2 regions of the Bacillus sp. C1 genome follow, and region 1 is predicted to be linked to the other one. Evidence: a T-box and tRNA genes for the amino acid it is inferred to sense, from the RefSeq annotation. Region 1 holds a T-box; the other holds one or more tRNA genes.
The links. A T-box is a leader RNA that pairs with one kind of tRNA and senses whether it is charged. The one in region 1 lies ahead of ileS (isoleucine--tRNA ligase), so its partner is inferred to be a tRNA-Ile.

Region 1 (3,388 bases):
AGTAATGTTATTCGTAATATACCATCAATGAGTGCGATAGCTGCTGCGACAGTAAAGGGAAGGTGATAACCACCCCATTGATAAAGTACCCCGCCAATTGTTGGACCAAGGAGCATTCCAACTGCTTGACCAGCTAAAGCTAGACCCATGGCTTTTCCGCGTTCTTGCAGAGGGAACACATCTGCAAGAAGTGCTAATCCAGCTGTCCACGTCGCTGCTGCAGATATCCCTTGTAGCATTCTTGCAAACACGAGCAACCAAAAACTATTTGCGAGTCCGAATAATATAGTTGCTGCTGCGAGTCCAAATAAACCTAGAATCATAGGGAGACGCCTTCCAAACTTATCAGAGACGATTCCTAAAATAGGGGTAGTAAGAAGTAGAGTAATAGCGTAACTACCGAATAAAAAACCAATTTCTGTTTGGGAAGCGCCTAGAGTTTCTGCGTACTGAGGCAAGATTGGAACAATCATTCCATAAATGAGCATATCCGTAAAAACAGCTATTGCTACAACCCATAAAGAAGCTTTTTGTACACGAGACATTTTTAATTTAGCTTCCATTACTTTTCCTCCGTTTTCTTTTTATCTTCTAATCGGGATAACATGCTTTCCATCTTTTCAATGAAACGTAGTTGCATTTCACACTGTTCATAAATATTTTCAAAAATAAGGCTTACATGCTCTGGAATGTCTATCATTTTTTCTTTAAGAGATTGTCCAGTTTTCATATTTTCATACATTTCTAGAATTTTATTTTTTTGATTTTGTAAGGCGGAGGAAATATGTTCAAGAGAAACAGTATTTGGATTAAAAAAAGTAAGTGCCGTATATAACTCAGTTGGGAATGCGACTGAAGATTGTTGAAATGACTGCAAGATGAGTGTATGGAACTCATCTTTTCCAGCGGGTGTAATACTGTAAATTGCTTTGGAACGATTTCCTGTTTTTTCAACAGCATCCAGTGCTACTAATCCTTCTTTGTCCATTTTTTTTAAAGCGTGGTAAATGGAAGCGGGAAAGACTCCTGCCCAAGTGTCAGTTTGTGCAGATTGCATAGCTTGTTGTAATTCATATCCAGACATAGGACCGTATTGTATGAGCAAACCTAGTACCATTAATCGTGTCATATATATGTTCCTCCGTTCAAATAGAAAATATAGAATACTAAATATTTAGTATTTATTTAAAATATATGTGGGAATATTTGTTTTGTCAATAAAAGGATATAGTTTGTTTTATTCTGCCATTCAAGGGGAGTGGGTTTTATCTTAAAATTCAGTAAGGGAGAAGAGAGTTAGGGGGCATGAACATCTCGTAAAAGTCTGATTCATAAGTGTTGATAAAAGCTTTATTAAATAAAATTAAAATATATTTCACTAAATGAAACAAAATACATGCAAAAGTACTTTGTAACAAATGGGACCTAGAAGCATTTACAAAAGCTTTTTATCGAATAAAAAACCATGCGAAAGAAATTCCGCTTATTACAACTGTAATCGATTTGTTTGAAATTCCCTTAAAATTAAATGTTAAAAATAGTGTGGCGGCACAGCGTTTCGCGATATTTTATGAAAATGGAAATATGGGAAACAATAAAGTAACAGTAAACGTTTCATAATGTATAAAATTCGAAAAATAGAACAAAAATGAAAATATATTTTTGAATTGATTGACAATTAACTGTTTCATGGAATAAAATAACTGGTAATAAAAGTATACAAATCTGAAGACGAGAAAGAGTAAAATATCGTACTGTTCCCCAGAGAGCCGGCGACATGCTGAAAGTCGGTGTACAGACTTTATTTGAAAATCATCTCCGAGGAGCCGTGGCTGAATAGAGTAAGCTCGGACGGATGTCTACCGTTACAAAGAACGCGTATGTTAGTACGTTGCTAAGTGCTATTAGGTAAGAAGCTAATAGAATTAGGGTGGTAACGCGGGTAAAACCGTCCCTACTATAGGGACGGTTTTTTTGTGTGCTTTTACAAAATTTCAAAGGAGTGATTGTAAGTGGAGAAGGTAAATGTAAAAGAATTAGCTGTAGAAAGAGAAACACGAATTCGTAAACAGTGGAATAAGCAGAATATCTTTGAACAATCCATTCGAAATCGTGAAGGCGCACAATCTTTCGTTTTTTATGAAGGGCCACCAACGGCAAATGGTTTGCCGCATGTAGGACATGCGCTCGGACGGACGATTAAAGATTTAGTAGCGAGATATAAAACGATGACAGGATATAAAGTACTTCGAAAAGCTGGCTGGGATACACATGGATTACCGGTAGAATTAGGTGTTGAAAAACAACTCGGTATCTCCGGTAAACATGAGGTTGAAGAATATGGGATTGAACCATTTATTCAAAAATGTAAGGAAAGTGTATTTACGTATGAGAAGCAGTGGCGTGAATTTACTGAGAGTATTGGGTATTGGGTGGATATGGATGACCCGTATGTAACTTTGGAAAACCCTTATATTGAGAGTGTATGGCATATTCTTGGAACGATTCATGAAAAAGGGCTGCTATATAAAGGGCATCGAGTTTCGCCGTATTGTCCAAGTTGTCAAACATCACTTAGTTCGCATGAAGTGGCACAAGGCTATAAAACAGTAAAAGACTTAAGTGCAACTGTGAAATTTAAAATGTTGAATAGTGAAAATGAATATTTTCTCGGGTGGACAACAACGCCGTGGACGTTGCCTGCCAATGTAGCGCTTGCTGTACATCCGGATATGGAATATGTGAAAGCAGAGAAAGATGGAAGTGTTTATATTGTTGCAAAAGAGCGTGCAAACGATGTATTACAAGAAAACTATCAAGTGTTGTCTGTTCATAAAGGGGATGAATTGGTAGGTACTTCTTATGTGGCACCATTTCCTATGGACGAAGTTACGAATGGATATCGTGTTATTTCAGCAGATTTTGTTACGGGAGATAGCGGGACTGGGCTTGTTCATATCGCACCAGCGTACGGAGAAGATGATTATAAAGTGGTGCAGAATGAAGGGTTATCGTTCCTTCATGTTGTAGATGAACAAGGTAAGTATACGGAAGCTGTTCCGTTTTTACAAGGAAAGTTTGTGAAAGAATGTGACGTTGATATTGTTCGTTATTTAGCTGGAGAAGGATTGTTATATTATAAAGAGAAATATGAACATAGTTATCCGCATTGTTGGCGCTGTGATTCACCACTTCTATATTATGCTGGAGAAAGTTGGTTTATTCGAACAACTGAGATCAAGGAGACTTTCTTAAAGAATAATGACGAGGTTACATGGTATCCAGACCATATGAAACATGGACGATTTGGAAAGTTTTTAGAGAATATGGTGGATTGGAATATTAGCCGAAAACGCTACTGGGGAACGCCGTTAAATGTATGGGAATG
Region 2 (3,388 bases), on a different contig from region 1:
GAATATCCGCAACAAGTGGAATATTGATTTGTTTTTTTATATCAGCAATTGCGTTTGCCGCACGTTCGTCTGGGACAGCAACGCGGACAATTTGACAACCCGCTTCTTCTAAACGTTTGATTTCAGCAACAGTTGCTTCTACATCATGCGTTTTTGTTGTTGTCATACTTTGTATAATTAATTCATTATTACCGCCAATTGTTAAATTACCGACTTTAACAGGACGTGTTTTTGTACGATGAGTCATTTCATTCACGAATAGATCGCTCTCCTTATAAAAGAAGTTTCTTATTTTTCCCTTCATATCACATATAGTATATGTGATATGAAGCAATAGAAACCTATATGCTCGGTTTCACTTTTACTATTGTATCAGCGCCTTCATGTAATTGACAAGGATTAAGTGATGGTTCATTGATATAAGGGGAATTTATAAGGATTTCCAATCTGTATTTTTGTTGCAGCTGTATTTTTATTTAACTGTTTAAAATCATCGATGACTTTTTCAATAGAAGGAATTTTGTTCTTATTAATTGCCTCTGTAATGGATAAAACAGTATCTCCTGTTTTGACTTCAATGACTTTATAGGATGCGTCAGCTTTTTTTTGTTCTTTCGTGCTGGTTTTTTCTTTTTTTTCAGTTTGAGTAGCTGTGGCTTTTTTGTATGAACTTAACATTGGTAAAGTACCAATTTTTATATCGTAATAAAATACGTAACCGAGAACAAGCACGAGTAAGAGCGCACCAAGTCTCTTCATATTCCTCACTCCTTTGTAGGAAATATATGCTTGTCCAAAAAAAAAATGCCAAAATGGCATTTTTTATAGTTCTTGTTTTTCTTTCGGTTTTGGTATTTCTTTAATTGCTAAGTATAGAATGATTAAAGTAACTGCAATGTAAAGAAGTGTAGATTCAGGAACATGTACTTCGAGTAAGTTCATAACCATAAAGAAGATAGTTGGGATTGTATAACTATAAGCAGTTAGCGTCCATACTTGTTTGTAAGATAATTTACGTTGACCACTCATGGCCGAGCCAATGAATGCAAGTAGTGTAACGCCTAAAAATGTAATGAATAATTGGAATAAGTAAACGAAAGTTCCGATAACAAGCATTAATATTGGGGATATGCTATCGAAGAAGGAAACGAAGCTTTTTAGATCCTTTTTCTCGAGAGAAGCACCTAATAGGTCGTTATAGGAATATGTTTGTGTTTGACCGTTTGCCTTAGAAATAACTTTGTCTTTGAGAATGAATAAACCTGTTTTTGTATTATATTTTTCTGCGCTTGTTGCAGTTGGATCAAATACAAACATAGACTTTCCATCTTCTTTTTCAATCGGCTTATCAATATTTGCTTTTAACTCTCCGTTTTCAATTTTAAATTCTGGAATTTCTTGTTCAAGTGCTTGATTTACCATCCGAGTACCATCTTGAAATGCACTTCCGTACCATAACGTTCTTGGAATAGTGGTAATGAGGCAGAGCAACATAATATACAGAATCGTTTTTTCGATTTTTTGAAAACGGAAAAGCGCCATGTCTTTTGGTGAGTATAAACTTTTTATTAGCTGAGTAAATATGGACATAGACTCACTTCCTTTGGGGTATATGTAGATTTATGTATAAAATCATTGTAACTTACGCATCTAGAGAATCACAAGTTCTATCGCGTATTACGTTATATGTAGAGGAAGAGTTTTATCCCGCTATTTGCGGACAGTAAGACTCCCGCCTCAAAGTTCAGCTCATGTAAAGAAGTTAGGTGGAAATCGGGATATGAACAGAAAAATACAATTGACACTTTTCTTTTTTGTATGGTAAATTTATCTTATATTTTTGAATTGATATATCTTATGATTTATAGTTGCCTCTAAATGTTCTCTGGAGGTTTGGTGGTGCAATTTAATTTGTATACATAATTCTGGACCCTTAGCTCAGCTGGTTAGAGCAGACGGCTCATAACCGTCCGGTCGTAGGTTCGAGTCCTACAGGGTCCATATCCATTTCGCATGTTTATCATGTAGAAAAGAAGCTTCCTTGCAGAAGGAAGCTTTTTTTACGAAATATGTGAGCATTTTGTTTGAAAAGAAATGGGGATTTTGCTACGTTAATAATAGCAAGACAATGTGATTTAATTTGTTTTCACCCTATGGCAATTAGGGTAGAATGAAGTTGTATGCCAAGCTATTTTGGCAATACATAAAATGGGAGGAATGTAACAATGGCAAAACATGAATTACCAAATTTACCTTATGCGTATGATGCTTTAGAACCTCACTTCGATAAAGAAACAATGAACATCCATCATACAAAACATCACAACACGTATATTACAAACTTAAACGCTGCACTAGAAGGTCATGCAGAACTAGCTGATAAAAGCGTTGAAGAATTAGTTGCAAACTTAAATGAAGTACCAGAGGCAATTCGTACTGCAGTACGTAACAACGGTGGCGGACATGCGAACCACACTTTCTTCTGGACAATTTTATCTCCAAACGGTGGTGGACAACCAGTAGGTGAACTTGCAACTGCGATTGAAGCGAAATTCGGTAGCTTTGATGCATTCAAAGAAGAATTCGCAAAAGCTGGTGCAACTCGCTTCGGTTCTGGTTGGGCTTGGTTAGTAGTAAACAATGGTGAGCTAGAAGTAACAAGCACTCCAAACCAAGATTCACCTTTAACAGAAGGTAAAACTCCAGTTATTGGTTTAGATGTATGGGAGCATGCTTATTATTTACATTACCAAAATCGTCGTCCTGACTACATCGGTGCATTCTGGAATGTTGTAGATTGGAACGCAGCTGAAAAACGTTACCAAGAAGCTAAATAATATCGCTTGAACCGTTTTAGGTGAATCGATATAGAAGAAGCTAGGGGGATAATTCTCCTAGCTTTTTTTGTATGCTTTCTTTTACATAATTGTGTTTGTCTTTGGAAGACTAGAACATGAAGTAAAGGAGAGTTATGTATGAAGTGGAAACATGTAATTGGCGATGTCGAGGTGAATCGTGATTTAATATTGTTGCTTGTTATGGGGGGATTATATACGCTTGCGATTTCTTTATCTAACACGTTTGTTAACATTTATTTATGGAAACAAACGCAAAACTATGTGAACCTCGGTTTGTATAATTTAGCAAGTGTTGTATTGCAGCCATTAACATTTCTTTTGGCAGGAAAATTGGCAAAGCGGATAGATCGTGCGATTTTATTGCGAGTGGGAGTTGGAACGTTAGCGACTTTTTTTATTGTTGTTTTACTCGCAGGAACGCATGCTTCACATTACATTTTATTACTTGGTAGTCTTCTTGGAATTGGATATGGTTTTTATTGGCTTGCATTTAATTTATTAACGTTTGAGATTACGGAACCTGAAACGCG

Region 2: it encodes a tRNA-Ile, which carries the amino acid that the T-box ahead of ileS (isoleucine--tRNA ligase) is inferred to sense. The anticodon was not compared.

The regions. Positions count from the first base shown of each region.
Region 1 covers NZ_JBTMZT010000017.1:61,030-64,417, reverse strand. The annotation lists gene ACX5JI_RS24805 (MFS transporter) at 1-563, opposite strand, end outside; gene ACX5JI_RS24800 (PadR family transcriptional regulator) at 563-1,129, opposite strand; partial or broken gene ACX5JI_RS24795 (tetratricopeptide repeat protein) at 1,435-1,608, shown strand; T-box leader at 1,720-1,959, shown strand; gene ileS (isoleucine--tRNA ligase) at 2,013-3,388, shown strand, end outside.
Region 2 covers NZ_JBTMZT010000001.1:375,605-378,992, forward strand. The annotation lists gene ispG (flavodoxin-dependent (E)-4-hydroxy-3-methylbut-2-enyl-diphosphate synthase) at 1-247, opposite strand, end outside; gene yqfZ (protein YqfZ) at 412-759, opposite strand; gene ACX5JI_RS01955 (DUF1189 domain-containing protein) at 823-1,590, opposite strand; tRNA gene ACX5JI_RS01960 (tRNA-Ile) at 1,928-2,001, shown strand; gene sodA (superoxide dismutase [Mn]) at 2,226-2,837, shown strand; gene ACX5JI_RS01970 (MFS transporter) at 2,976-3,388, shown strand, end outside.